DNA from 3 places in the Serinicoccus sp. JS2-9 genome. Region 2 is predicted to be linked to each of the others. Evidence: predicted binding sites of a transcription regulator. Region 2 holds the regulator's gene; each other region holds the start of a gene.
What was found. The regulator LexA, encoded in region 2, represses DNA repair genes until DNA is damaged. The targets are predictions, from matches to a motif close to TCGAACANNTGTTCGA.

Region 1 (9,871 bases), 1.1 Mb from region 2:
CGAACACACCAGGCTGCCGGAGCGAACACACCAGGCTGCCGGAGTGAACACACCAGGCTGCCGGAGTGAACACACCAGGCTGCTGGACCGAGCACACCAGGCTGCTGGTCAGGCGGGGAGGGTGATGCGGTCCAGCTCGCGGGTGTGGAAGTGGTGGGCGGTGGCGTAGCCGAGGTGCTCGTAGAGCCGGATGGCACCGGCGTTGTCGGAGAAGACGCTCAGCGTCGAGACGCCGGCCTCCGCGACCGCCCGGGCGGTCAGGGTCTCGGTGAGCAGCCCGCCGATGCCGTGCCCGCGCCGCTCGGGGCGCACGACGATGCCGGCGAGGTGCGGCATACCGGAGGCGAGCTCGTGCAGGCCACCGACGGCGACGATCTGACCGACCTCGTCGCGCAGCGCCAGCCACAGGGTCGCGAAGCCGTAGCCGGGGAAACCCATGTAGGGGTTCTCCCCGTGGGTGCGGCCGAAGGCCTCGATCAGGTCGGCGTCGTCGCGGTCGTGCATCTCGACGAGCTCCAGACCCTGCTCCTCCAGCCTGTCCGTGGGGGCGGCGGCCCCGGTGGCCCGCTCGGACCACATGAAGGCCCAGCGCCCCGACCCGGTGCTCGAGTAGGCCGGCGGGACCGACAGGGCGCGGTGGTCCTCGGTGGAGAACCACTCGAGCGCGACCCGGTCACCGGCCGCGTCGACGATCGCGGCGAGCGCCTGGCTCTCGGCGTCGGCGGGGGCTCTTGCCTCCACGACCGCGGCGCCACCCCAGTGGCCCGAGCCCGGGCGCCAGGGACCGACGCAGGCCCAGCCGTGCGGCCCGGCCATGGCCACGATGTCGTTGCTGGTCGCGAAGCGGACGAACGGGTCTCGGTCCGAGTGGATGAGCAGCTCGTCACGGTCGACCTGGCTCCATGTCACGGGGCGCATCTTCCCATATCTTCTGACCGCGCCGTGAGGATACGGCGACATTCGCGTGGCTAGTAGATGACGCAGGCTCACTGTGGCCACACCCCCGACTACCGGGCCTCCACCTCGACGTCCTGCACCCGTTCGACCTGCTCCTGCAGGAGGTCGGCCGGCACCGGGTGCTCGTGCCGCTCGGGGTTCTGCCGCACCTGCGCCGCCTGCTCGTCCGACCCGCATGATCCCGACCTCTCCCGGTTCCGAGGGAAAGCAGTGCCCTTCCATCGGTGTCGGCAGGTGGCAAGACAGGGTGGCGTCCGATCCCCAGGGAATGTCGTCGGCGCTCGCGACCCCGGCCCCGCTCCCCTAGGCTGATCCTCTGTGAACGCCGCCGCCAAACGCCTCGTCCTGGAGACCCTGGGGTGGCTCGTCCTGGTTGCCGGCATCCTCATGCTCCTGCTCCCCGGACCGGGCCTCCTGGGGACCTTCGCGGGTCTGTGGATCCTCTCGACGCAGTACGCCTGGGCCCGGCGGTGGACCAACCCGGTCAAGATGCGCGCGCTGCGTGGGGCGGCCGAGGGCGTCGAGACCATCGCACGCATCAGCTTCTCGGTGCTCGTGACCCTGGGTCTCGTCGGCGTGGCGGTGGTGTGGTTCATCTCGCCGCCAGCGCCCGGGTGGTGGCCGCTGGACGACCGGTGGTGGCTCTTCGGCGGACAGACCGTGGCGATCACCATGATGGTCTCCTGCGCCATCGGGATCGGGCTGCTGATGTACAGCGTCCGGCGCTTCTACGGCAAGCCCGAGGCGCGTGCCGAGATCGACCGGATGGAGGCCGACCACAATGCGGCGCTCGCCCGGCAGGAGCGCGAGGAGGCCGAGGAGGAGACGGCCGAGGCCGCGCGGGAGGCGCAGGAAGCCGACCGCATCGCCGATGCCTCCGAAGACCAGGCCCGGGCCCGCTGATCCCGCAATCCTGCCGCGGCGTCGCGCGGCGTCGCGCGGCGTCGCGCTCAGTCCGTCGCGCAGCAGGGGGCCGTGGTCACGTCGAGTGCTGGCGGCGCCCCGATCGTGGGTATGCCGAGGCTCACCGCAGGCTTGGTCACCGCTCCCGGAGTGGCACCGTCCTGCAGCGCTGCCCAGGCGTCGCCGCCGGGGGTGCGGCGCACGGCATACCGCCCGCCCTGCACACCGGAATCGGCGACCAGGTGGTGCGGCGCGCCATAGGTGACCTCGACCGTGACCGCGTCGCCGGGCCGCGGCGCGGGAGCGTCGCTCCCCTCCGGGACCGCGAAGTGCACCAGCCGGTTGTCCCGCGCGCGCCCCGAGAGCCGGTGGGTCTCGGCGTCCTTGCGCCCCTCCCCCGGGGCCACGAGCACCTCGACCGCGCGCCCTTCGAGCTCCCGGTTGCCGGCCCAGGACATCTCCTCCTGCACCTCGATGAGCCGGTCGAAGCGCTCCTGGACGACCTCCTTGGGGATCTGGTCGTCCATCTCGGCCGCCGGGGTCCCCGGGCGGATGGAGTACTGGAAGGTGAAGGCACTGGAGAAGCGGGAGGCCCGCACGACGTCCAGTGTGTCCTGGAAGTCCTGCTCGGTCTCCCCCGGGAAGCCGACGATGAGATCGGTCGTGATCGCCGCGTCCGGGATCTGCTCACGGACCCGGTCGAGGATCCCGAGGAAGCGCTGGGAGCGGTAGGAGCGCCGCATCGCCTTGAGGATGCGGTCCGACCCGGATTGCAGCGGCATGTGCAGACTCGGCATGACGTTGGGCGTCTCCGCCATGGCGCTGATGACGTCGTCGGTGAAGGCCGCCGGGTGCGGGCTGGTGAAGCGCACCCGCTCCAGGCCCTCGATCTGGCCGCAGGAGCGCAGCAGCTTGCCGAAGGCCAGCCGGTCGCCGAACTCCACGCCGTAGGTGTTGACGTTCTGGCCTAGCAGAGTGATCTCGACGACGCCCTGGGCGACGAGGGCCTCGATCTCGGCCAGGATCTCGCCGGGGCGCCGGTCCTTCTCCGTGCCGCGCAGACTCGGCACGATGCAGAATGTGCAGGTGTTGTTGCACCCGACCGAGATGGACACCCAGCCGGAGTAGGCCGAGTCCCGTCGGGTGGGCAGCGTCGAGGGGAAGGTCTCGAGCGACTCCAGGATCTCGACCTCGGCAGCCTTGTTGTGCCGAGCGCGGTCGAGGAGGGCCGGCAACGAGCCCACGTTGTGGGTGCCGAAGACGACGTCCACCCAGGGCGCCCGCTCCACGATCGTGGAGCGGTCTTTCTGCGCGAGGCACCCGCCGACGGCGATCTGCAGGTCCGGGTTGGCCTGCTTGGCCGGTCGCAGCTGGCCGAGGTTGCCGTAGAGCTTGTTGGCGGCGTTCTCCCGTACCGCGCACGTGTTGAAGACCACCACGTCGGCGACCTCGGGGCGCTGCGGCTCGGGCACGCTGGCCAGATCGACATACCCGGCCGTCTCGAGGAGACCGGCCAGCCGCTCGGAGTCGTGGACGTTCATCTGGCACCCGTGGGTGCGCACGTCGTAGGTCTTGGTGCTCGCTGTCACTGCCATCGCACCCTCCAGGATACGGCGTCGAGGTGGCCCGGCAGGCATCCGAGCCAGCCCGGAGGGCATCCGAGGCGGCCCGCGGCGACTGCGGCATCCGGCCACCGAGGACACGCGGGCCGTCGGCGGCCCCGAGCCGGCCAGACCCTGCCGCCCGGACGTCCGCGGCGCTACAGTGCTCAGCACGACGCAGGCGAAGGAGCACCGTCATGAGCGACCAGGCCGACCGGGAGACCATGGGCGACGATCTCGGCGTGTGGAGCGTAGACGCTGAGGATCAGCTCCAGCCCGAGGACACGCTCGACGGGCAGGGCGACGTGCTCGACCGGGGATACGTCACCAGCGACCACTACCACGGGTCGAGCGCGTTCGGAGTGACGGCCGCGGAGCAGTCGCAGGAGGAGACGATCGACCAGCGCGAGCGCCAGGAGGAGTCCCAGCGCTGGGCCGAGCGGCACCGTCCCGACGGCGAGGCGGAGCGCATCGCGCACGAATGCCGCACCACGAGCTGGGACTCCCCCGAGGAGTCCGCCATGCACTACCACGACCCGGACGACAACCCGGCCGATTCCGAGCTCACCGAGGTCGAGTGGGACCCGTCGGACGAGGTCCCCCGCGACGAGGAGGAGTAGGAGTAGCGCGCGGGCCGCGATCTTGGTGCGGCCGGGTGGCTGCGGGGGTTGGCGGAAGCATCGTTGGCGTCTGCGGGCAGGGACGACCAAGGGCCTGGCATGCATGCCAGTCTCGTCCGCGACCCATCCGGCTCCGTGCCTTGCTCCTGGTGGGAATCAGTCCCTCCCGTGCTCCGGTAGCCCGTCGAGCGCCTCCCGGATGACCTGGTAGGACACGCCGGAGCCGTAGCCCTTGCGCGCCAGGAAGCCGGCGAGCCGCCGCGTCTGGACCTCTCGGTCGAGGCCGCGCATGGTCCGCAGTCGACGGGCGACGAGGGCGCGCGCCTGCTCGCGCTCGTGCTCGGGATCGACGTCCTCGAGCGCGGCGTCGACGACCTCGTCGGCGACGCCCTTGTGGCGCAGCTCCTGCCGGAGGGCACCGGCGGCCAGCCCCTTGGTCTCCTGCCGGGAGCGCACGAACATCTCGGCGTAGGCCTCGTCGTCGACCAGGCCTACTTCTCCCATGCGGTCGAGCACGCGGGTGGCCACCTGCGGGTCGCAGTCCTTGTCGCGCAGCTTGTCCTCGAGCTGGCGACGCGTGCGGGGCCCCATGGCGAGCTGGCGCAGCACGATCTTGCGGGCCACCGCGTGCGGGTCGGGCTCGGCCTCCCGCGTCGTCGTCCGCCCCGATGGGCCCGCTGCCTCGGCAGGGCCGGCACGACCGTCTAGGCCCTCCCGGCCACCGGCCCCGCCTTCAGGCCCGGCACCAGGGTCGGCACCTCCGCGGAGACCGTAGGCGCTGGCAGCCGACTCGGCGGCCGCCAGCGCTTCCCGGGCCGCGGACAACCGGTCCGCGGTCGCCATCAGAAGTCGACCGAGACCTCACCGGTGACCGGGTCCACCCCGTCCGGCAGGTCGTCGGAGGCGACGGCGGGCGCGGCGCCGATCCCGAGCTTGGCCTTGATGTCGCGGTCGATGGTGTCCGCGATGTCGGGATTGTCCTTGAGGAACTGCCGGGCGTTCTCCTTGCCCTGACCCATCTGGTCGCCCTCGTAGGTGTACCAGGCCCCGGACTTGCGGACGAAGCCGTGCTCCACGCCCATGTCGATGAGGCCACCCTCGCGCGAGATCCCCTGGCCGTAGAGGATGTCGAACTCCGCCTGCTTGAACGGCGGCGACACCTTGTTCTTGACGATCTTGGCGCGAGTCCGGTTGCCGACCGCGTCGGTGCCGTCCTTGAGCGTCTCGATCCGCCGGACGTCGATCCGCACCGAGGCGTAGAACTTCAGCGCCTTGCCACCGGTCGTGGTCTCCGGCGAGCCGAACATCACGCCGATCTTCTCGCGGAGCTGGTTGATGAAGATCGCGGTGGTGCCGGTGGAGTTGAGGGCTCCGGTGATCTTGCGCAACGCCTGGCTCATGAGCCGCGCCTGCAGGCCGACGTGGCTATCGCCCATCTCGCCCTCGATCTCGGCCCGGGGCACGAGTGCGGCGACGGAGTCGATGACGATGATGTCGAGCGCCCCGGAGCGGATCAGCATGTCGGCGATCTCGAGCGCCTGCTCACCGGTGTCCGGCTGGCTCACCAGCAGGGCGTCCGTGTCGACCCCGAGCTTCTTGGCATACTCCGGGTCGAGCGCGTGCTCCGCGTCGATGAAGGCGGCGATGCCGCCGCCCTTCTGGGCGTTGGCGACCGCGTGCAGAGCCACCGTGGTCTTACCGCTGCTCTCCGGGCCATAGATCTCCACCACGCGTCCACGGGGCAGCCCGCCCACGCCGAGCGCCACGTCGAGAGCGATGGCACCGGTCGGGATGATCTGGACCGGCGGACGGTCCTCGTCACCGAGACGCATCACGGAGCCCTTGCCGTGCTGCTTCTCGATCTGGGCCATGACCGTGTCCAGGGCCCTGAGCTTGTCGTTCTGCATCCCGGCGGACCTGGTGGATCCGGCCGTCTTGCTTGCCTGCGGCATGTCCTGCTCCTTCGTCTCGTGGCGGGCGCGCCTACCTTCGACCGACCTCTGCGGGACCATCCGGTTGGGTGGCTCCGATGTCTGCGTCAGACGCTAGGCGCCCCCTCCGACAGACCCCACCGGCACCACACGATCTGTGGACGACGGGACCCGCCCGGGGCACCATGTGGATGACCCTAATCGAAAATCTGTACGAGACCTCACTGCGACACGCAGCGGCGTGTCGACGGGTCCAGACGGGAGCGGCGAGCAACCGCCACCCGCGCTCAGGGCGCGGTCACGACATACCCGGAACCGCGCCGCTCCAGGTCGACCAGGCCGGCGGCCGAGGCCCCCTTGACGAACTGCAGGAAGGAGCCGTAGCCGAGCGGCTTTTCCGAGAACCCGTCACGACGCTGGCGGACCTGGTCCTTCAGGCCCGAGAGCGCCACGCCCGAGCCGTCGTCGAGCCCTGAGACGGTCTCACGCAGCAGCAGGAAGGCGTCCTGCCGGCCGCCCTCCTCGGGCAGCGTGACCTCCGGATCGCCCTTGGCGGGGCCGGGGCTGAGCTCGATGATCCCGCGCCCGGCGAGGTGGTCCAGCAGCTCACCGAAGGCGCGGAAGCCGTGCGCCGCCTCGGAGAAGGTCGAGTCCTTGCGCACGAGCGTGCGCTTGAGCACCGAGGCCGTCACCGCCCCGCCCGAGCTCCGCTGCAGCCCCGACACGGTCTGCGCGACGAAGGAGGCCAGGTCGCTCGAGGGCTGATCGACCGCCGTCTCCTCGGCGTCCTCGACCACGTCCTCGACGTCCTCCGCGTCGGCGGCGGCGTCCTCCCCTGGGGCCGAGCCTGCACCCCCGCCGGAACTGGCGGCGTCTCGGCGCCCGCGACGGGACCGGCCGCGTCCGCGAACACTCTGCTCGGCGTCCTGGGCCTCGGCCGGCACGACGCCGTCCAGGTCGTCGTAGTAGAGGAACTCGTCACAGGCGGGCGGCAACATCGTCGAGGTCGAGTCGCGGACCCCGAAGCCGATCACCCGCTTGTTGAGCTCGCGCAGCTTGTGCACGAGCGGGGTGAAGTCGCTGTCGCCGGTGCAGATCGCGAAGGTGCTGATGTAGTCGCGCTCGTAGGCCAGCTCGATCGCGTCCACGGCCATCTTGATGTCAGCGGCGTTCTTGCGGGAGGCGCCCATACGCTGAGTCATCTCGATGAGCTCGACGTGGTTGCGCGTGAGCATGCGCCGGTCCTCGTCGAAGTAGGACCAGTCGGCGTACGCGCGCCGGGTGACGACCCGGCCGCGCTCCGCGAGGGCGTCGGCGACGGGCCGCAGGTCGAAGGGCACGCCGAGGTGGTCACGCGAGCCGAGCGCGAGGTTCTCGTAGTCGATGAGCAGCGCGATCCGGTCCTCGTCATCCATGGCCCCGAGGGTATGTCGTACGCGGGCCCGCGACCATTCGCGACGCCCGGTCGGGCGTGGGGCAACCCTTCGCGACGCTCGGTCGGGCCCAGGGCAACCCTTCGTGACGCCCGGTGGGGCGTGGGGCAACCCTTCGCGACGCTCGGTCGGGCGTGGGGGAACTTCCCCGGCGTCAGGCGCACCGCCGCTCGCCCCCTAGACTGGCGCCCGGGGTCGGGACGCCGGCGTCTCCCCTGCCCACGCCATACCCCCTGCACAGGAAGTCCCATGGCTCTGCTCGTGATGAAGTTCGGCGGCTCCTCGGTCGCCGACGCCGAGGCGATGCGCCGCGTCGCCCAGCGGGTCGTCGCCGCCCACCGGGCGGGCGACCAGGTCGCCGTGGTCGTCTCCGCCATGGGCGACACGACCGACGACCTGCTCGACCTGGCCGGCCAGATCTCCCCCGGCACGCCGCCGCAGCGGGAGATGGACATGCTGCTCTCGGCCGGCGAGCGCATCTCGATGGCGCTGCTCGCGATGGCGATTGAGCAGCTGGGGGTGCCGGCGCGCAGCTACACCGGTGCCCAGGCCGGGATGCGCACCGACACCGCGCACGGTCGCGCCCGGCTGCTCGACGTGCAGCCCGACCGCGTCCGCCGCACGCTCGACGACGGCGCGGTCGCGATCGTGGCCGGCTTCCAGGGCATCTCCACCGACGACGACATCACGACGCTCGGTCGGGGCGGCTCGGACACCACGGCCGTCGCGCTGGCCGCCGCGCTCGGCGCCGACGTGTGCGAGATCTACACGGACGTCGACGGTCTCTACACCGCCGACCCCCGCATCGTCCCCAGCGCGGAGCGGGTCACGCGGATCACCATCGAGGAGACCCTGGAGATGGCGGCGCACGGCGCCAGGATCCTGCACCTGCGCGCGGTCGAGTACGCCCGTCGCTTCCAGGTGCCCCTGCACGTCCGCAGCAGCTTCTCCGACCGGGAAGGCACCTGGATCCTCGTCGGACGACCCCTCACGGAGGACACCATGGAAGAGCCCATCATCTCCGGCATCGCCCACGACAAGTCGCTCGGCAAGGTGACGGCAGTCGGCATACCGGACCGACCGGGCGCCGCCGCCGCGGTCGTGGGCGCCGTCTCGAAGGCGGGGGTCTCGATTGACATGATCGTGCAGAACGTGTCCACCTCCAACGCCGAGACATCCGACATCTCCTTCACGCTCCCGGAGACCGATGGCCAGACCGCCGTCGCGGCCGTGCGCGAGCTGCAGGAGCAGATGGGCTTCGCCGACGTGCTCTTCACCAGCCACGTGGGCAAGCTCTCGCTCGTCGGGGCCGGGATGCGGTCCAACCCCTCGGTCGCGAGCCGACTCTTCTCCGCGCTCGCCGACGCGGGCGTCAACATCGAGATGATCAGCACCTCCGAGATCCGCATCTCGGTGATCTGCGACCAGTCCGATCTTGAGGACGGGGTGCGGGCGGTGCACACGGCGTTCGACCTGGACGCCGCGGAAGAGGCCGTGGTCTACGGCGGGACGGGACGGTGAGCACGATGAGTGAGGTCGATGTGAGCGCGCAGTGTGAGCCGTCGCAGCACCCAGACACGACCGGGACCGAGGCGTCGGCCGGGCGCCGGCTGCACGTGGCGATCGTCGGTGCGACGGGCCAGGTCGGTGCGGTGATGCGTCGGCTGCTCGCCGAGCGGGACTTTCCGGTCGCCTCGGTGCGCTACCTCGCCTCGGCCCGCTCTGCCGGAGGCACCCTGGAGTGGTCCGGGTCGGCCCGCGGCGCCGAGGGGTATGACGTGGCGCGCGACATCGAGGTCGAGGACGTCGCGACGGCCGATCTCTCGGGCATCGACGTCGCGCTCTTCTCCGCCGGCGGCAGCGCCTCGAAGGAGCATGCGCCCCGGTTCGCGGCTGCTGGTGCCGTCGTGGTCGACAACTCCTCAGCGTGGCGGATGGACCCGTCGGTCCCGCTCGTCGTGAGCGAGGTCAACCCCGACGACCTGGCCCTCGCGGTGGACGAGGGTGGCCGCCGGATCGTGGCCAACCCCAACTGCACCACGATGGCGGCGATGCCGGTGCTGCGGCCCCTGCACGCCGAGGCCGGACTGGAGCGGTTGCGGGTGGCGACCTACCAGGCGGTGTCGGGTTCGGGCCTCGCCGGAGTCAGCGAGCTCGCGGACCAGGCGCGCGCCGCCCTCGGCGGCGATCTTCCGGTGGAGGCGCTCACGCACGATGGGTCAGCCCTCCGGCTCCCCGAGCCGGCAGCCTACGTCGCGCCGATCGCCTTCAACGTCCTGCCGATGGCGGGCGACCTCGGGGCCGACGACGAGACGACCGAGGAGATCAAGCTGCGCAACGAGTCGCGCAAGATCCTCGGCATACCGGAGCTGGCGGTGTCGGGCACCTGCGTGCGGGTGCCGGTGTTCACCGGCCACAGCCTCGCC
Region 2 (9,871 bases):
TCTACGACAACCTCGGACTGGAGCCCGTCTGGTCCGACCACCAGACGGTGCTCGTGAGCGACGGTGGCGCCGTCTTCCGCAGCCGACCGGCCGGATCGGTGCTGGGCCGGCTGGGGCACCTGCTGGCCATCGCCTCCAGCGGCGGCCAGACGGCCCGGCTGCGCTGGTTGCGGGCCAGCTTCGCCGGGGGGCTGCTGGACGGGGCGACCTGGTCGTTGGAGGCGCCGGGGGCGGTGTCCCGGGTGCCGGGCCACGGGCCGGGTGGAGAGGTCCGCGGGGGTTACTCCGCCGACGTGGTCTCCACCATCAACCGGGTGCGCACCGACCTGGACGCCTTCAGCCGCGGCGAGCAGATGGTCCTTGAGCGTCACGGTTATCTCGTCGCGGACGACTCCGTGCACCGACACAGCCCGGCGACCGTCGCGCTGCAGGCCCCGCTCGACCCGCCCCACCCGGAGGTAGCCGGTCCGAAGGAGGCCGTGGCGATGCTGCGTGGCTCGGCCCGGATCACCGCGCTCGGGCGTCGCTGAGACCCGTCCGCGCCCCTTCCGACCGAGAGCCTCGTCTGATCACTCCGGCAGCCTGATCTGTCCGGTTCGGCAGCCTGGTCGATCCTCCGGGCGGGCACGCACAGGAAGCGCACAGCAGACGCACACGGACCGCACGGGGTGGCAGGATGGACTACACCCATGACGCCGACGACCTCTCCCCAGCTCACCCGCCTCGACGGCAGCCCCGTCCGCGTGCTCGTGGTCGACGACGAGCCGCAGCTCACCGAGCTGCTGTCGATGGCGCTGCGCTACGAGGGGTGGCAGGTCCAGACTGCCGGGACCGGGATGGACGCCGTGCGCGCGGCCCGCGAGTTCGCCCCCGACGCGGTGGTCCTCGACATGATGCTCCCGGACGTCGACGGCATGGAGGTGCTGCGCCGGATGCGGGCGCACGAGCCGGACGTGCCCGTGCTCTTCCTCACCGCGAAGGATGCCGTCGAGGACCGCGTCGCCGGCCTCACCGCCGGAGGAGACGACTACGTCACCAAGCCGTTCAGCCTGGAGGAGGTCGTCGCCCGGGTCCGTGCCCTCATGCGCCGCACCGTCGTCGTCGCCGAGGAGTCGAGCTCGGTCCTCGTCGTCGGTGACCTCACGCTCGACGAGGACAGCCACGAGGTGTCCCGCGCCGGCGTCGAGATCTCCCTGACCGCGACCGAGTTCGAGCTGCTGCGCTTCCTCATGCGCAACCCGCGCCGGGTGCTCTCCAAGGCCCAGATCCTGGACCGCGTCTGGCACTACGACTTCGGCGGCCAGGCCAACATCGTCGAGCTCTACATCTCCTACCTGCGCAAGAAGATCGAGCAGGGCCACGACCCGATGATCCACACCATGCGCGGCGCGGGCTACGTCCTCAAGCCTGCCGCGGGTTCCTGACCTTGGCGGCGACCCGTCGGGCCCGCTCGCTGCGGGCCAAGATCGTGACCTCGGTCGTCGCGATCTTCGCCTGCGTCCTGCTCCTGTCCGGCCTGGTCACGACCGTGGCGCTACGCCAGCAGCTCGTGGGCCAGCTCGACGACGACCTGCGGCTGTCGGCCGAGCGGACCAGCGGCGGGTTCGGCGACGGCGGTCCGCCTGCGGACCGTGACGACGAGGAGCCGGGCGGTATGCCGCAGCTCGGCCCTCGTCCTCCGGGCGGCGGCGACCGGTCGCTCACGGTGGTCGTCGAGGACGTGAGCAGCGATGTCCCCACCGTCTCGGTCAACTCGGTCGTGACGACGGACAACGAGTTCGCCGCCCTCGACGAGGAGCAGCTCGACGTCCTCGTCGCCGCCGTGGAGGACGAGCAGGGCGACGCGGGCCAGGAGGGTGACGTCGGCCCCTTCTCGGTGGACCTCGGCGCCGCGGTCGGCGACTACCGCATCCTGGCGACGCGCTCGGAGGGAGCAGGGGACTCCTTGGTCGTGACCGGGCTCCCGCTCGCCGGGGTGAGCGGCACCGTCCAGCGGGCCGTCATCATCCTGCTGCCGATGGCGCTGCTGTCGCTGCTCGCCGCCGGCGCGGGATCGGCATACCTGGTGCGGCGCAACCTCGCCCCCCTGGACCGGGTCGCCGCCACCGCTCGGTCCGTGTCCGAGCAACGCCTGGAGCGTGGCGCGGTCGTCGTGAGCGACCGCGTGCCTCAGGGCGCCACCGACCCGGACACCGAGGTCGGCCAGGTCGGGCAGGCGCTCAACGACCTGCTCGACACGATGGAGTCGGCGCTCTCGGTCCGGCACGACAGCGAGCAGCGGGTCCGGCAGTTCGTCGCCGACGCCTCGCACGAGCTGCGCACCCCGCTCGCATCGATCCGGGGGTATGCCGAGCTGTCCCGCCGCGAGACCGAGCCGGTGCCCGTCTCGGTCCAGCACGCGCTGCGCCGGGTCGAGTCCGAGTCGCTGCGCATGCAGGGGCTGGTGGAGGACCTGCTGCTGCTGGCCCGGCTCGACGCCGGCCGACCGCTCGAACGCGAGCCGGTCGACCTCACCCTCGTCTGCCTCGACGCCGTCAGCGACGCCCAGGTAGCCGGGCCCGACCACGCGTGGGCGCTGGACCTGCCGCAGGAGCCGGTCGAGCTGGTCGGCGACGAGGGGCGGCTCCGGCAGGTCCTGACCAACCTGCTCGCCAACGCCCGCACCCACACGCCGCCCGGGACCACCGTGACGACCCGGCTGCGGGTGCGCGGCGACCTCGTGGAGGTCGTCGTGGCCGACGACGGCCCCGGCATCCCCGAGGCGCTGCAGTCGACCATCTTCGAGCGCTTCACCCGGGGTGACGACTCGCGCTCGCGGGCCGCCGGGAGCACCGGCCTGGGGCTGTCGATCGTGGCGGCGGTCGCGCGGGCCCACGGTGGGCAGGTGCGCCTGGAGTCGGAGCCTGGGCGGACCGAGTTCGTGGTCAGCCTGCCGGTAGGTGAGCGCCCGTGACGCAGGCCTCGACCGACGCCAGTCCACCCGACCCCGCGCAGACCGTGCCCCCGGCGCGGCTCGTCGAGGAGTCCGGGTATGCCGAACTGCGGCGACTCGTCGGTGCCGGTGGCGTCGTGGCGCTCACCGGCGCGGGCATGTCCACCGCCAGCGGCATCCCCGACTACCGAGGACCGGACGGCACCCGTCGGGTGCAACCGATGCAGCACGGGGAGTTCGTGACCTCCGCGGAGGCCCGGCAGCGCTACTGGGCGCGGGCCTACGCCGGCTGGCAGCGGTTCGCCGCCGCGGCACCGAACCCGGCGCACGAGGCGGTCGCCGACCTCGAGCGCAGGGGTCTGCTGGACCAGGTGATCACCCAGAACGTCGACGGGCTCCATCAGCGGGCGGGCAGCCGGCGGGTGCTGGAGCTGCACGGCACGCTGGCGCGCGTCGAGTGCCTCGACTGTGGCGAGCCGGTGGTGCGCGAGCAGGTGCAGCGCTGGCTCGGCGAGGCGAACCCGGGCTTCCTCGACCACGTGCGCACCGACGGGCGGGTGCGGCCCGACGGCGACATCGCGCTGCCGGAGGAGCTGGTGGGTGGGTTCCGGGCCCCACGCTGCCTCGTATGCGGTGGCGACCGGCTCAAGCCGGACGTCGTCTTCTTCGGCGGGTCCGTCGCCAAGGAAGTGGTGGCACAGGCCTTCGACCACGTCGGGCGGGCGCGCACGCTGCTCGTGCTCGGCTCCTCGCTGCGGGTGATGAGCGGCTACCGGTTCGTGCGGAGGGCGGCGCGCGACGACATACCGGTGGCGGTGCTCACGCGAGGGGAGACGCGGGGCGACGCGGAGGCGACGCTGCGGGTGGATGCGCTCGTCGGTGACGTGCTGCCCCGCCTGGTGCGGGATCTGTCGGGCGGGCCGTCATAGTCTGGTCGTAGTCTGGTCGCAGCGGTCCGGCCCGGGCCGAGAAGGAGGTCAGGTCACGGTGATCACCTACGAGAAGCTGGGTGAGATGTACGACGCGGAGGTCGTCGACCAGGACGGCCACAAGGTCGGCGGGCTCGATCAGGTCTATCTCGACAACAGCACCGGCAACCCGGCCTGGATCTCGGTGCGGACCGGCTGGTGGGGCGGACGGCGGATCTTCTGCCCGGTGTCCAACGCGGTGGTCGACGGCGGCCACATCCGCGTGCCCTACTCGGTCGCCATGATCAAGGAGGCCCCGGAGATCCCCTGCGACGGGCACCTGACCGAGGACGAGGAGGAGCAGCTCTACGACTACTACGCCGTCGACCAAGGCCCGGCACCCTCGGCCTGAGGGTGCGGCGCCTGCCCCCGGTGAGGATGGAGGGGGCCGGGGGAGGCGCCGCGGTCGGTGGGGGTGACGCAGTCAGATGCGGCGCAGGACGGCGGTCACCTTGCCGAGGATGACGGCGTGGTCGCCGTCGATCGGCTCGTAGGACGGGTTGTGCGGGATGAGCCACACCTTGCCGTCGCGGTTGCGGTAGGTCTTGACCGTCGCCTCGTTGTCGAGCATGGCGGCCACGATCTCGCCGTTGACCGCCGTAGGCTGGCGGCGGACCACGACCCAGTCGCCGTCGCAGATCGCGGCGTCGACCATGGAGTCGCCGACCACCTTGAGCAGGAAGAGCTCTCCGTCGCCGACGATCTGCCGGGGGAGGGGGAAGACGTCCTCGACGGCCTCCTCGGCCAGGATCGGCCCGCCCGCAGCGATGCGGCCCACGAGCGGCACGTAGGAGGGGCGCGGGTGGGCGTCGTTGATCCCCGTCTCGTCGATCGTCTCGCTGGAGACCGGCCCGGGATCGGTGTCGCCACGCCGGTAGCCGGGCCCCTCGTCGCCGGGGTGGACCACCTCGATGGCGCGGGGCCGGTTGGGGTCGCGGCGCAGGTAGCCCTTGCGCTCGAGCGTCTTGAGCTGGTGGGCCACCGAGCTCGGTGACGTGAGCCCGACGGCGTCACCGATCTCGCGCAGGCTCGGCGGGTAGCCCCGGTGGTCGACCGAGTCGCGGATGACGTCGAGCACGCGGCGCTGCCGGTTGGTCAGCTCCGCCGCGCCGCCGTCGCGGTCCGGCATCTCGTGGATCGTGGCCATGGTCTCCATCCCCTCATCCGGGCCCCACCCTCTGCGCTCGCCGCCCGGCTGCGGCGCCGGGAGTGCATCATGCCTGGTCAGAAGGTATGTCAGTGGTGGGTGGTTGAGTTCCTGACATGAGCACAGCGTACGCCGGTAGCACGCCGCGGGCAAACATGTGTTCGGTCAGCGTGTCGACATCGTCGCACGCGTGTGCTATCAATAGGACAGACGTGCTATCGGAGATGTGTCCGAAGAGCACCTCGAGAAGGAACACGAGGAAGGTGATCCGCATGAGCACGGCCATCGCGCATGACATCTCGATCCCGCTGCCCGCTCCCAGGCGTCGGAGGGTCGCCCCGGGGCGACGTGGTCACCTGCGCCTCGTCGGTGCCGGGGAGCCAGCCCTGCCTCAGGCGCAGCGCGCGTCGACCCGGCCGACGACGCTGCGGCTGACGCGTCGCGGTCGGCTGGCGCTCACGACGACCGCCGCGCTGGTCGTGGCGCTCGTCGCGGTGTCGATGATCGGCCTGCTCGGACCCGCGGGGGCGACCACGTCGGTCGTCGTCGAGCCGGGAAGCACCCTGTCGCAGATCGCGGCGGAGCAGCTGCCGGACATGCCGCTGAGCCAGGCCATCACGGACATCCAGCGGGCCAACCGGCTGAGCACCACTTCGGTGGCGGCCGGTCAGGAGTTGATCATCCCCGGTCGCTGACCGTGCGGGAGCGAAGCGCCCTGGTTCTGGGTCAGGACGCCCGGCGCAGGGCGTCCCACACCACGGGCATCTGCTCGCAGGGGATGAAGTACCCGATGAGATGCGGGTCGAACATCAGCCCGGTCACGTCGGCCGACTGGTAGGCCTCGGCGGCGTCCACGACCTCCTCCGGGGGCAGAGCTATAGCGCGCAGGTCCTCGTCGGGGGCGACCATGCCGTTCTGGACGGCGAAGTGGCGGGCCCGCTCGGCGCTGGTGAAGGTGAGCAGCATCAACTGGCCCTCGATCTGGGCCGCGGCGGGGGATTCCGCGCCGGGGTCGCCGACCGCGATGAACCACCAGTGCGGCAGGTCCATCGTGGCGCGCCAGAGCGCGGTCATGCCCTCGTGGTCCTCGGGGCCGCTGACGCGGGCCGCCAGCCGGTCGGTCTCGGTCTCCTCCGGCTCGGCCAGCTGCCCGAGATCGGTGGTGCCGCGGCCGGGACCAGTGGCCGCTGGGGGCTGGTCGGGGGACGCGGGGGAGACTGGTCGCTGACCCTCGTGGACGGAGTCCGCCGCCACGTCGTCGGCCGAGGAATCCTCCTGGAACGGCATGTGGGTCGGGTCACTCATATCCTCTATCCGACCACAGGGAGCCGCCGGGGCCAAGCCGGGAGCGGCAGGGGGAGTGTGCGCGCGGGGCCGGCGGTCGCGCCATGATGGACCCATGACAGCCACCAGAGGAGTCAGCAGGGTCGCCGTCGTCGGAGCCGGGTCGGTCGGCGCCACCCTCGCCTACGCCATGCTCATGCGCGGGTCGGCGCGGTCCGTGGTGCTCCACGACGTCGACGCCGCCAAGGTCCGTGCCCAGACGCTCGACCTGCGACAGGGCCTGCAGTTCATGCCGGAGGCGCGGGTCGAGGGGTCCGACGACGTCGCCGTGTGTGCCGGGGCCGACGTCATCGCCGTGACCGCGGGCGCCAAGCAGCAGCCCGGACAGTCCCGGCTGGACCTCGCGGCCTCCACGGCCCGGCTGATGCAGACCCTCATGCCGCGCCTGGCCGAGGTCGCGCCGGACGCGGTCTACGTCATGGTTACCAACCCGGTCGACGTCGTCACCTACGTCGCGCAGCAGGTCACCGGCCTCCCGCAGGCGCGGCTGTTCGGGTCCGGCACGGTGCTCGACTCCGCCCGGCTGCGAGCCCTGGTCGCCCAGCACTGCGGGGTGGCGGTGCAGAACGTCCATGCCTACGTCATCGGGGAGCACGGGGACAGCGAGATCCCGCTGTGGAGCACGGCGACGGTCGGCGCGGTGCCCGTCACCAGGCTCACGACGCGCGAGGAGCGGGACCGGATGGCGCACGACGTCGTCCACGCCGCCTACGAGATCATCCAGGGCAAGGGCGCCACGAACTTCGCCATCGGTGCCTCCGCGAGCCGGATCGTGGAGGCCGTGCTGCGCGACGAGGGCCAGGTGCTGCCCGTGTCCACCCGGGTCGACGGCTACGCCGGCCTCGAGGACGTCTGCCTCTCCGTGCCGACCGTCGTCGGTGCCGGCGGCGCGGAGCGCCAGCTCGCGCCCACGCTCGACGACACCGAGACCGAGGGGCTACGCGCCAGCGCTGCCTCCATCCGTTCGGCGGCGCGCTCGCTCGGCTTCTGAGGCCGAGACCACGGCCACCGGACCCGTCGTGTCGTCCAGGTCGATGCTGTGCGGCACCACGCCACCCGGGCGCGCCGGCTGGCCGTCGCGCCGGTCCGTGGGGGTGCTCGCCGCCGAGGCCTGCGAGGTGGGCGCGCCGCGCAGGCGGGGACCCTGACCGTCGAGGGGGACGACGACCTCGTCGGCGCCGACGTCGACCGGCTCGCCGCGCACCACGAGGGTGACCCGGTCACCGACCTCGACCGCCAGCCGGACGGACTCCTGCTCCACGGTGATCCGCACCCGGGAGCCGTGCCACCGCATACGCCACGTGATCCTGGCCCACCCCTCCGGCAGGCGCGGGTCCAGCGTCAGCTCACCGCCGTGGTCGCGCATCCCGCCGAAGCCCGCGACGAGCGCGCTCCACACACCGCCGGTCGAGGCGACGTGCACCCCGTCCGCGGCATTGCCGTGCCGGTCGTCGAGATCGACGAAGAGCCCGGCGTAGAAGTAGCGCAGCGCGAGGTCGTGGTAGCCGACCTCGGCCGCGACGATCGACTGGACCACGGCCGACAGCGTCGAGTCCCCGGTGGTGATCGGGTCGTAGTAGTCGAAGTCGGCGAGCTTCTCCTCCGGCGTGAAGGCGTCCCCGGCGAGGTAGAGCGCCAGCACCACGTCCGCCTGCTTGAGCACCTGGTAGCGGTAGATGACGAGCGGGTGGTAATGGAGCAGCAGCGGCCGCTTGTCCTCGGGCGTCGCGTCCAGGTCCCAGACCTCGCGCTCCAAGAAGTGGCTGTCCTGCGGGTGCACCTGCGCCTGCGGCTCGAAGGGGATGTACATCCCCTCCGCCGCGCGCTCCCACTCCTCGACCTCGGCGTCCACGAGTGCCAGCCGCCGGCGGGCCCGGGCGAACTGCGCCGGGTCGGTCTCGCGCAGCTCGCGGACCGCCTCCACGGCCGACCGCAGGTTGAGCTGGGCCATGACGTTGGTGAAGAGGTTGTCGTTGACGATGGTGGTGTATTCGTCCGGTCCGGTCACCGCGTGGATGTGGAACTGCTCGGTGCCGTTGGACTGCCAGAAGCCGAGGTCGGCCCACAGCCGCGCCGTCTCGACCAGGATGTCGACGCCCTGGTCGAGCAAGAACTGCCGGTCGCCGGTGGCGCGGGCGTACTTCATGAGGGCGTAGGCCACGTCCGCGTTGATGTGGTACTGCGCCGTGCCGGCCGCGAAGTAGGCCGAGGCCTCCTCGCCGTTGATGGTGCGCCACGGGAAGAGGGCGCCGTACTGCGCCATCTCGGCGGCCCGCTGACGAGCGGCCTCGAGCATCCCGTGCCGGAAGCGCAGCGCGTTGCGCGCCGCCTGCGGGTGGGTGTAGACGAGGAAGGGCAGGACGTAGCACTCGGTGTCCCAGAAGTAGTGCCCGCCGTAGCCCGAGCCGGTGAGCCCCTTCGCCGGGATGCCGTGCGACCCGGCGCGCAGCGAGGCCTGACCCAGCTGGAAGAGGTTCCACCGCACGGCCTGCTGCAGGTGCGGCTGGTCCGGGATCTCGACGTCGGACTCGAGCCAGAAGCGTTCCCAGGTCTGCGCCTGCTCGCGCAGCAGCTCGGGGACCCCGCGCACGACGGCGCGATCGAGGGTGCGGGCGCAGCGGTCGGCGAGCTCATGCGGCGGCACACCCCGGGAGGTATGCACCGCGATCAGCTTGTCGATCCGCACCGGGCGTCCCTCGCGCGCCTCGACCCGGAAGACGTGCTTGGCCAGGTCCGGGTCGACGTAGGTCCGCTCGGTCCAGACGTTGTCGGTGTCGATGTGGTGCTGGGCCATCGTCGCGATGGTCATGCCCGAGTTGTGGCAGCGGTAGCCCAGCAGCAGCCGCTCGTCGCGGACCTCGTGGAGCACTGGGTCGAGCACCCTGTGCTCGAAGGACTCGGCCTTGCGCGGGTCCACGCCCTCACCCATCGCGGCGCTGCGCACGTGATACTCGTCCGAGCCGTCCTGACGGTTGAGGATCTGGCTGGAGATGTCGAGCGCGGCGTTGCCGTCGAGCATCTCGACCTCGAAGGTCATGACCGCCAGGTGCCGCTCGACCACGCCGGCCATCCGGGTCGTGGTGATCCTCACCCGCTTCCCGGCGCTGGTGCGCCAGACCAGAGACCGCCGGAGCAGCCCCGCGCGGAAGTCGAGCTCGCGCTCGTAGTGGTCCAGGTCGGCCGTCGAGAGCAGCAGCGGCTCGTCGTCGACGTAGAGCTTGATGGTCTTCGGGTCCGGGACGTTGACGATCGTCTGTCCGACGCGCGCCAGCCCGAAGGCCTCTTCCGCGTGCCGGATCGGCCAGGTCTCGTGAAAGCCGTTGACGAAGGTGCCGTGCGCGTGGGTGTCGCGGCCCTCCTCGACGTTGCCGCGCAGCCCGAGGTAGCCGTTGGAGACCGCGAAGAGGGTCTCGGTCACGCCGAGGTCGGCGGTCTCGTAGGCCGTCTCGACCAGGCGCCACGGCTCCAGCGGGAAGCGGG
Region 3 (9,871 bases), 180 kb from region 2:
TGCCGTGCACGTGCTCGTAGGCGACCCGGAGCGGGTCCCCGCCGGGGAAGGCCTTGCCACCCGTGAGCAGCTCGAAGAGGAGCAGACCCACGGCATACACGTCGGTGCGGGTGTCGACGTGGCTCGAGTCGCGCTCGACCTGCTCCGGCGCGAGGTAGGCCGCCGTCCCCCAGAGCATCTCGGCGCTCGCCTGCTGGCCGGCTGCGGAGATCGCGCGGGCGAGGCCGAAGTCGGCGACCTTGACCCCGGTGCGGCGGCCGCCGGCGAGCAGGACGTTCTCCGGCTTGATGTCGCGGTGCACGAGGCCGCGGCGGTGCGCCTCGGTGAGGGCCTCGACGACCGGCAGCAGCAGCTCCAGGGCGGAGCGCGCCGACATGGGCGCCCGCGCCCGGATGACCTCGCGCAGCGTCGGCCCCTCGACGAGCTCCATGGCCAGGAAGACGACCTCCTCGTCCTCGCCCTGGTCGTAGACGTTGACGACGTGCGGATGCTGCAGCCGGGCCGCGGCGCGCGCCTCCTGGACGAAGCGGCGCACGAAGGAGTCGTCGTCAGCGAGGTCGGCGCGCATGACCTTGAGCGCCACGGGCCGGTCCAGTCGCAGGTCACGCGCCCGGTAGACCGTCGCCATCCCCCCGCGGGCGATCTCGGCCTCCACCTGGTAACGACCGTCGATGACGCGGTCGTACACGGTCGGGGGCGCCTCACTCACGTCCTGATTCTACGGAGCGGGCTCGCCGCCCCGTGGGAGGTGAAGGGGCTCGGTATGCCGTCTCAGAGGGTCGTCATGAAGTGCGTGATGTTGCGCACGTACTGCCGGGTGTCCGCGAAGAGGCCGTACTGCCGCACGCTCCCCAGGCCCTGGTAGTAACCGCCGATGGCGTGGTCGGTGGACCCTGCCGACCGCAGCAGGGTGCGCATGATGACCACGCCGGCCGTGACGTTGTCCTCGGGGTCGAGCAGGTTGAGCTCGCGCCCGATGATCGAGGAGGCCCAGTCGCCCGAACTCGGGATGACCTGCATCGCGCCGATCGCGTTGGCGGGGGAGACGGCCCGGTGGTTCCAGCCCGACTCCTGGTAGGACACGGCGACCATGAGGTCGGGGTCGACGCCGTGGCGCTCGCTGGTGCGGACGATGAGCTCGCGCATGGCGGCGCGGCTGGGCACGTCGACGGACGCGAGGTAGTCGCGGTTGGCCGCGGCCGAGCGGGCGACGCCGTCGCTGTAGCGGTAGTGCAGGAAGGTGTTCGGCACAGACTCGCCGACTTTGAGGTCGCCGATGGTGCTCTCGTCGTAGGGGCGGTTCAGCGGGGTGGGGGCCTCCGACGAAGACGAGCCGGAGGAGGACCCGGATGATCCAGGCAGGCGCAGCTTCTGGCCGGGGTAGATGAGGCGGGTGTTGCTGATGCTGTTGGTGCGGGCGAGCGCGGAGACGGTGGTGCCGTGCCGGGCGGCGATGCCGGAGAGGGTGTCGCCGGCACGGACGGTGACGGTGCCGCCGGAGGAGCGGCTGGAGGAGGACCCCGAGGAGGACCCGGACGAAGACGAGCCGGAGGAGGACCCGGATGATCCGGGCAGGCGCAGCTTCTGGCCGGGGTAGATGAGGCGGGTGTTGCTGATGCTGTTGGTGCGGGCGAGCGCGGAGACGGTGGTGCCGTGCCGGGCGGCGATGCCGGAGAGGGTGTCGCCGGCGCGGACGGTGACGGTGCCGCCCGAGGAGCTGCTCGAGGAACTGGCCGAGGAAGAACCGCCCGCGGAGCGACCGGGCTCCGGGGCGGCCGTGGTGCCTCCCTCGCCCGGGATGACCAGCCGGGCCCCGGGCAGGATCCACCGGCCGCCCTGGGGAAGGGAGTTGGCGCGCACGATCGCCTGGGGACTGACGTCGTAGCGGGCGGCGATGCCGTAGACGGTCTCGCCGGAGGAGACGGTGTGGGTGCGCTCGGACGGTGCGGTCACCAGGGTCGCGGTCGCGTGCACGCCGGTCGGGGCGACGTAGGCGTGCGAGGGCAGATCGCCGGGGGGCAGGGCGGCGAAGAGGGGACTCACGTCTTTTCCTCCAGTGACGGTGACGAGCGTGGGTGATGGCACAGGCGTGACTCGCGGGACACACGTGGGACAGGGGGGACAGCGTGGCCGGTGAGACACCAGGGACAGTACCCTCTCTCCGCAGGTCACGCCACCCTTCCGGCGTGTCTTCACACGTGATTGGATAGGACTGTGCTAGATGACACCAATGTGATTCCCGAGTGGCTGCCGGTCCCCGACGTCATGGACCGGACCGGCGCTTCGCTGCAACAGGTGAAGCGGTGGCTCCAGGAACGCGAGCTGGTCGGGCAACGGCGGGGTGAGCACCACGCGGTCATGGTGCCCAGCACCTTCCTCGTCGCCGACGGGCCGCTGCCCTCCCTGCGCGGCACGATCACCGTGCTGGCCGACGGGGGTCTCAGCGACGAGGAGATCATCGAGTGGCTGCATACCCCCGACGAGACGCTCTCGGGCGGAAGCGCCATCGCCTCCCTGCACGCGGGGGCCAAGACCGAGGTCCGGCGCCGGGCGCAGGAGCACGCCTTCTAGGGACTCCCGCTCTGCGGCGGGCGCGACCGGGTCGGCGTCAGCAGGGCGACCGTCCCGTCCGACCTCGTCAGGTCGCGCGGTCGGTGCAGATCGCGACGAGCTCGGTGAGGGCGCCGCGCCCTTCCTCGGTGAGCCCGTCGGTGGCCGCCAGGGCGTCGAGGGCCTCCTGCGCTCCGGCCGAGATCATCTCCTCGGTATGCCGCAGCGCACCGGACGCGACGAGCACCTGTCGGCAGGCATCCACGGTGGCGTCGTCGAGGTCGGGGTCGCCCAGGCTGGCCTCGACGAGGGCGGCGCCCGCGGCGTCGGCGTGCTCGAGCGCCTGGGCCACGAGCACGGTGTGCTTGCCCTCCCGCAGGTCGTCGCCGGCTGGTTTTCCGGTCTCGGCGGGGTCGCCGAACACGCCGAGCACGTCGTCCCGGAGCTGGAAGGCCTCGCCGAGCGCGGCGCCATAGGTGGCGAAGCGGCGGAGCGTCTGGGGTGACGCACCCGCCGCGAGCGCGCCGATGAGCAGCGGCTGCTCGACGGAGTAGCGGGCGCTCTTGTAGCGGATGACCGTGCGGGATCGCTCGATCCGGTCGGTGTGGTCGAGATCGAGCCAGCCCCGGGCTCCCTCGAGCATGTCGAGGAACTGGCCGCCCATGAGCTGGGTGCGCATCCGGTCGAACTCCGGTCGCGCGCGGTCGAGCGCCTCGGCGGGCAGGCCGCTGGTGCTGAAGGCCTCGTCGGTCCAGTTGAGGCACAGGTCGCCGGCGAGGATCGCGGCGGCGTGCCCGAAGCGCTCGGGGTCGCCGGTCCACCCGCGCTCCCGATGCAGCGTGGAGAAGGCGCGGTGCGCCGTCGGCCGTCCGCGTCGCAGGTCGCTGTTGTCCATGACGTCGTCGTGCAGGAGCGCCGCGGCCTGGAAGATCTCCATCGAGCTGGCGGCCCGGACGACGGCGTCGTCGTCGGGTCCGCCGAGCGCCCTCCAGCCCCAGTAGAGGAAGGCGGCCCGCAGTCGCTTGCCGCCGACGAGCAGGTCGGAGACGGCGTCGACGAGCGGCCCCATGGGGTCGCCGAGGTCGGTGAGCACCTCGCGCTGGTGCTGGAGGTGTGAGTCCAGCGCCCGCTGCACCCGCGGGCGCAGGTCGACGCCGTCCAGCGCGTGCGTCACGGATCCTCCTGGCGGATGGTGGTGCTGCGGACGGTGGTGCTCCGGGTGGTGGCGCTGCCGGCGATGCTGCACGGGCGGCATCCGGCACCGCGTCGACGCCGCCCGGTCGGGTGAGTCCCTGAGGTCGAGCCTAGACGGTATGGGGTGGATGGCCCGGGCCGCCCCCTCCCGCGGCCCGGGCCGTGGGTCCATGGTGCGGGGTCGCGACCAGGGGGGTGGGAGTTGTCCACAGGAAGGGTCGATCCTGGCCTGGGGGTTGAGTCTGTCGGCGCCGAGTCGTACATTTGTCGCACATCGAACACAAGTTCGATTCGATCTCGGTCCGGAAGGGCTGTGGTGCCCGGACGACAGGTGAGGAGAGCGTCATGAGCAGGAGGTATGACGAGCAGATCGAGGTCCGGTGGGGCGCGGCGGGTGAGCACGGGGTGCGGCTGGAGGGTGCCCTGCCGGGCGGTGCGCGCAGCACCGTCGAGGTCCCCACGCTCTTCCTGTGGCGCGGGCGGGTGCACGTGGTCCGCGCGGTGCTGGCCCGGTGGACTCAGCGGGTGCCGTGGTGGCGCATCGATCCCGACGCCGAGGTCGGGGCCGGCACCGAGGTCGACACCGAGGTCAGGGCCATGGCCGAGGTCAGGGCCAGGGCCGAGGTCAGGGCCGGGGTCGAGCAGATCGCGGTCGAGGGCAGGGCCGACGTCGATCGCGACCGGGCGACGAGACCCGAGCTGGAGCGGGTCGTCTGGCGGGTGGAGGCCGGCGCCGGCCGGTCCAGCGGCACCGGGGTCTACGACCTGGTGCAGGGGGAGCGGTGGCGCCTGGACCGCGTGACCGACTGAGACCCAGCACGACGGGCGGACGGCGCAGCACGACAGCACAGGCAGACAGCACGACAGGCGGACGGCGCAGCACGAGACAGGCAGCGGCGCGAGACAGATGGCGCAGCACGAGGACACGCGAGCGAGCAGAGAGGGATGAGCGAGATGACGATCACCGACGCGCGGCAGGAGGTGGCGGACCTGGTGCCCGGAGCCACCGCCGGTGCCGTTCTGGACCTGCTGGAGCGCTCCCGCGGGGTGCTCCTGCAGGCCTGCCACAGCAGCACGGCCGCCGAGCGCTACACCTACGCCCACCTGGCGGCGCTGCGGGCCGGGGCGGCCCTGCTCGCGGCCCGCACCGTCCCCACGCGGCGCAGCCGCCCGCGCAGCGTCTGGGAGATGCTCCCGACGGTGGCGCCCGAGCTGGCCGAGTGGGCCGTCTTCTTCGCCGACTCCGGCCGGCGGAGACTGGCGCTGGAGCGGGGTGCCGACGCCGTGACCGCCCGCGATGCCGACGACCTGGTGCGCTCCGGGGAGCACTTCCTGGAGCTGGTGCGGGCCGCGCTGCACCTGCCCTGCGAGATCCCGCTGCCCGACGAGCTGTCCCCGCTGGGTCACGGGTGAGCCCGGTGGGCAGCACCGACGACTTCGTCCATCTGCACGTCGCCTCCAGCGCGTCCATGCGCTACGGCGCCTCCCACCCGGTGGACCTGGTCGCCCGGGCGGCCGAGCTGGGGCAGCCCGCGCTCGGTCTGACCGACCGGGACGGGCTCTACGGCGCGGTGCGTTTCGTCCGTGCCTGCGGCGAGGCCGGGATCGCCCCGGTGCTGGGCGTGGACCTGGCGCTGGGCTCCTCACCGGCGCTCGACGGCCCGGGGTCAGGGGCGGGGTCGGGATCGGTGTCGGGCCGGGCGACGGCGTCGACGGCCCACGTGACCGGGCTCCGGTCCGGATGGGGTGCACCGGACAGGCGAGGTGACGGGGAGGGGTGGGGCACGCGCGGCGGCGACCGGATCGCCCCTGGTCGCGGCTGGGGAGAGACCGGGCCCGATGCGGGTCCGGAGCGGCGCGCGCCACGCAGCAGTCCCGTGAAGGGCGGTGCCTTGGTCGACGATCAGCAGCCGCGCGTGGTGCTGCTGGCCCGGGGGCAGCGGTCGGGCCTGGAGCCCGGGGTGGGGTGGGCCCGGTTGTGCCGGCTGGTCACCCACACCCACCTGGCGGGGGAGCGGTCGGTGCCGCGCACCACCCCCGAGCTCATCTCCCGCGCCGCGGCCGCGGTCTGCGGTGCGGCGCCGGTCGTCCTGCTCCTCGGACCCGACTCCGACGTGGGGAGGGCGGTGCTCGCCCGGCGTCGTGACCTGGCCCGGCGCCTGCTGCAGCGGTGGGTAGAGCTGGTGCCGCGGGGCGGGGTGCGGGTCGAGGTGGTCTGCCACGGGGGGCCCGAGGGCAGTCCCGGCAGTCTGGGCCACGCCAGTGCGCTCTGGGCACTCGCACGGGAGGTGGGGATCCCGGCGGTGCTCACCGCTGCGGTCCGGCACGCGCTGCCGGAGCAGGCGCGGGTGGTGGACGTCCTCGACGCCGCCCGACGCATGGTGGCGCTGGACGAGCGCCACCTCGATCGCGTGAGCAGCGCCGGCCATCTCGCGGGCACCGCCGCCATGCATGCCCTGGCCCGGCAGCTCGAGGTCGCCGGCGGTCCCGGCGCCCGGGCCGAGGTGCTGCTGCGCGACACCCTGTCGCTGGCGCTCGAGTGCCACCAGGACCAGCGTTCCGACCTCGGGATCGGTGCCGTCCACCTGCCGGAGCCCGAGATCCTCGGGGTGTCCGGGGTCGGTCAGGCGCACCAGGTGCTCACCGAGCGGTGCGCCCAGGCGGTCGCGACGCGCTATCCCGGGTCGACGACGGCATACCTGCGTCAGGTCCGGGACCGGCTCGACGACGAGCTGGGCGTCATCGCCGGGCTGGGCTACCCCACCTACTTCCTCACCGTGGCCCAGGTCTGCGACCTGATCCGCGACCAGGGCGTCCGGGTGGCGGCGCGGGGCTCGGGCGCCGGCAGTCTGGTGACCTTCCTGCTCGGCATCAGCGGGGTCGACCCGATGGAGCACGGGCTGCTCATGGAGCGCTTCTGCTCACCGCTGCGCGCCCAGTTGCCCGACATCGACATCGACGTGGAGTCGGCGCGGCGCACCGAGCTCTACGAGCTCATCCTCGAGCACTTCGGGTCCGAGCGGGTGACGTGCGTGTCGATGGCTGAGACCTACCGGGTGCGGCACGCGGTCCGGGATGTCGCGGCGACGCTGGGACTGCCGCCGGGAGAGATCGACGTCATCGCCAAGGCCTTCCCGCACATCCGGGCGCGCGACGCCCGCGCCGCCATCCGCGACCTGCCCGAGCTGCGACGGCAGGGTCTGGATGCCCCTCGGATGCAGCAGCTGCTGGAGCTGGTGGAGTCGCTCGACGGGCTGCCCCGGCACCTCGCGATGCACCCGTGCGGGGTGATCCTCTCCAACACCGGGCTGCTCGACCGCACCCCGGTCGAGGCGAGCTGGCTGGGCTTCCCGATGAGCCAGTTCGACAAGGACGACGTCGAGGAGCTGGGGCTGCTCAAGCTGGACGTGCTGGGCATCCGGATGCAGTCGTCGATGGCGCACGCGATCGAGGAGGTCGAACGCGTCGACGGGGTGCGCGTCGATCTGGACGACCGGACGCAGGTGCCCTTCGACGACCCGGACACCTTTGCCCTCATCCAGTCCACCCGCACCCTCGGCTGCTTCCAGATCGAGTCGCCAGGTCAGCGCGAGCTGGTCGGCAAGTTCGCCCCCGAGACCTTCGCCGACATCATCATCGACATCTCTCTCTTCCGCCCCGGGCCGGTGAAGTCGGACATGATCCGGCCCTTCCTGCACGCCCGGCAGGGGTGGGGCCGGCCGGAGTACCTCCACCCCAGCCTGGTGCCCTATCTGAAGCAGACCTGCGGGGTGGTGGTCTTCCACGAGCAGGTGCTGCAGATCGTCGCCGAGACGACCGGGGTGTCGCTGGCCCAGGCCGACGAGGTCCGGCGGGCGATGGGCAGCCCGTCGGGGCAGGACGAGGTCGAGGTGTGGTGGCGCGCCGCCGCGACCGCGCGCGGATACTCCGCCGCCGACGCGGACCGAATCTGGGAGGTGCTGGCTGCCTTCGCCTCGTTCGGCTTCTGCAAGGCCCACGCCGCGGCCTTCGCGCTGCCGACCTACCAGTCGGCCTGGTTGAAGACGCACCATACCGCCGCCTTCCTGGCCGGGGTGCTGACCCATGACCCCGGGATGTATCCCAAACGGCTCATCCTCGACGAGGCGCGCACCATGGGGGTCCACGTGCTGGGGCTGGACGTCAACGCCTCCGGGGCGACCTACCGGGTGGAACGGGTGGACGAAGCCTCCACGACGGTCGGGTGGGAGGCCGCGCCACCCCCGGGAGGACTGCGGCGCACACCCGACCGGGTGGACGCGACGATGGCGCAGATCGAGCGGCGGGCCGGGGGCTATGGCATCCGGCTCTCCCTCGCCGACGTCAAGGGGATCACCGACGACGAGATCGGTCGGATCGTCGCCGGTCAGCCCTACGACTCGCTGGCCGACCTGTGGCACCGGGCCCGCCCCAGCCGGCCGACGACGGAGCGCCTGGTGCTGGCCGGGGGTCTGGACACGCTCCACCGCGTCGGACGCCGGGCGCCGGGCAGGGGAGCGGGGCCTTCTGCGCCGGCCTCAGGGTCTGGCCGAGGGGCCCTCACCCGTCGGGACCTGCTGCTGCACGTGCGTGACCTGGAGCAGTGGTCCAGGCATGCGGCGACCGGGGCCGGCCGGAGCCGGGCTGGCCGGCGCCGCCCGGCCCCGACCATCGAGGCCGCGGCCGGGGAGATCGCCTCCCGCGCCGGTGCCCAGGCGCAGGGCCGCCGCGGCTGGCATGCCGCGCCCGGCGCGTCCTCCACCACCCAGCTGACCCTGGAGCTCGGCGACGATCCCGCCCCGCTCACGGGCAGCGGGCTCCCCGAGATGAGCGAGTCCGAGCAGCTGCGGGCCGAGCTGGAGGTGCTGGGCATGGACGTCAGCCAGCACGTGGTGGCCGGTTTCGGCCCCCTGCTGGCCGAGCTCGGGGTGATCCGGTCCCGCGACCTGCTGTCCCGCCGCGGCGGCGCCGAGGTGCTGGTGGCAGGAGCCAAGGTCGCCACCCAGACCCCGCCGGTGCGCTCCGGCCGCCGGGTCGTCTTCCTCACCCTCGACGACGGCACCGGCCTGTCGGACGCGACCTTCTTCGAGGACGTCCAGGGTCCGTATGCCGCGACCGTCTTCCACTCCTGGCTGCTGCTGGTGCGCGGGGTGGTGCGGCGCACCGGGCCGCGCGGCCTGTCGATCCGCGCGACCGCTGCGTGGGAGCTGGGCTCGTTGGCGCAGGCATGGGAGACCGGTGGGGTGGAGGCCGCCCGGACGCAGATGGCGCAGGCGGAGGAGACCGCCCGCCTGCTCGCCGCCCAGGCCGAGGCCGCCGCGCGCACCGAGGCCGAGGCGGCTGGCGCCCCGGCCGGACGCCGGGTGCTCGTCCACGCCTCCGGCTTCGCCCAGTCGCCCTACGCCGACATCAAGCCGGCCGGAGAGGCGACCCGGCAGCCGGGCAGCAAACTGTGGCACTCCAGCCCCGGGAGCCCCGGATGGTGAGGCCCGCCGCGACCACCTCCGATGCCGCGAGCTCGTCCGACGGGCCACGCGGTTGGGTCCTCCACGTCGACATGGACGCCTTCTACGCCGCGGTGTCGCTGCTCGCCGAGCCCCACCTGCGCGGGCAGCCGGTCGTGGTCGGCGGGGGGTGGCGCAGCGTCGTGCTGGCCGCGACCTACGAGGCCCGGGCCTACGGCGTCCGCTCGGGGATGCCGATGGCCACCGCGCGACGGCTGTGTCCCCCGGTCGTCGTCGTTCGCCCGGACTACGACCGATACACCCGGGTCTCCGAGGCGGTTATGGCCGTCTTCGCCGAGGTCACGCCCCGGGTGGAGCCGGTCTCGATGGAGGAAGCCTTCCTCGACGTCGCGACCGCAGGCCGTCAGTGGGGCAGCCCGGAGCAGATCGGGCGGTGGATCCGGGACACCGTCGCCGACGAGCAGGGCATCACCTGCTCGGTCGGCGGCGCCCCGTCCAAGGCGGTCGCCAAGATGGCCTCGCGGGCCGCCAAGCCCGACGGGATGAGGCTGGTCTCCCGCGGTGAGGTGGTGCCCTTCCTGCACCCGCTTCCCGTGGGTGCCCTGTGGGGCGTCGGTGAGTCGACCGAGGCCGAGCTGCACCGTCTCGGACTGCATACCGTCGCT

Region 1: a site for LexA is predicted at 6,214-6,229, ahead of recA (recombinase RecA). Genes of this name have one in related genera too.
Region 3: a site for LexA is predicted at 4,019-4,034, ahead of AC5PYY_RS10445 (DUF6504 family protein). Genes of this name have one in related genera too.

What each region holds. Positions count from the first base shown of each region.
Region 1 covers NZ_CM180091.1:3,093,788-3,103,658, forward strand. Annotated here, with positions in the region: gene AC5PYY_RS15005 (GNAT family N-acetyltransferase) at 109-909, opposite strand; gene AC5PYY_RS15010 (PGPGW domain-containing protein) at 1,276-1,860, shown strand; gene miaB (tRNA (N6-isopentenyl adenosine(37)-C2)-methylthiotransferase MiaB) at 1,908-3,455, opposite strand; gene AC5PYY_RS15020 (hypothetical protein) at 3,659-4,081, shown strand; gene AC5PYY_RS15025 (regulatory protein RecX) at 4,238-4,924, opposite strand; gene recA (recombinase RecA) at 4,924-5,988, opposite strand; gene AC5PYY_RS15035 (NYN domain-containing protein) at 6,300-7,427, opposite strand; gene AC5PYY_RS15040 (aspartate kinase) at 7,695-8,966, shown strand; gene AC5PYY_RS15045 (aspartate-semialdehyde dehydrogenase) at 8,972-9,871, shown strand, end outside.
Region 2 covers NZ_CM180091.1:1,973,287-1,983,157, forward strand. Annotated here, with positions in the region: gene AC5PYY_RS09645 (patatin-like phospholipase family protein) at 1-530, shown strand, start outside; gene AC5PYY_RS09650 (response regulator transcription factor) at 690-1,424, shown strand; gene AC5PYY_RS09655 (sensor histidine kinase) at 1,427-2,953, shown strand; gene AC5PYY_RS09660 (Sir2 family NAD-dependent protein deacetylase) at 2,950-3,861, shown strand; gene AC5PYY_RS09665 (PRC-barrel domain-containing protein) at 3,920-4,252, shown strand; gene lexA (transcriptional repressor LexA) at 4,325-5,047, opposite strand; gene AC5PYY_RS09675 (LysM peptidoglycan-binding domain-containing protein) at 5,320-5,742, shown strand; gene AC5PYY_RS09680 (hypothetical protein) at 5,774-6,352, opposite strand; gene AC5PYY_RS09685 (L-lactate dehydrogenase) at 6,447-7,382, shown strand; gene AC5PYY_RS09690 (glycoside hydrolase family 65 protein) at 7,329-9,871, opposite strand, start outside.
Region 3 covers NZ_CM180091.1:2,154,011-2,163,881, forward strand. Annotated here, with positions in the region: gene pknB (Stk1 family PASTA domain-containing Ser/Thr kinase) at 1-709, opposite strand, end outside; gene AC5PYY_RS10430 (lytic transglycosylase) at 772-2,043, opposite strand; gene AC5PYY_RS10435 (Rv2175c family DNA-binding protein) at 2,233-2,571, shown strand; gene AC5PYY_RS10440 (polyprenyl synthetase family protein) at 2,639-3,724, opposite strand; gene AC5PYY_RS10445 (DUF6504 family protein) at 4,090-4,554, shown strand; gene AC5PYY_RS10450 (SAV_6107 family HEPN domain-containing protein) at 4,690-5,157, shown strand; gene AC5PYY_RS10455 (DNA polymerase III subunit alpha) at 5,163-9,227, shown strand; gene dinB (DNA polymerase IV) at 9,221-9,871, shown strand, end outside.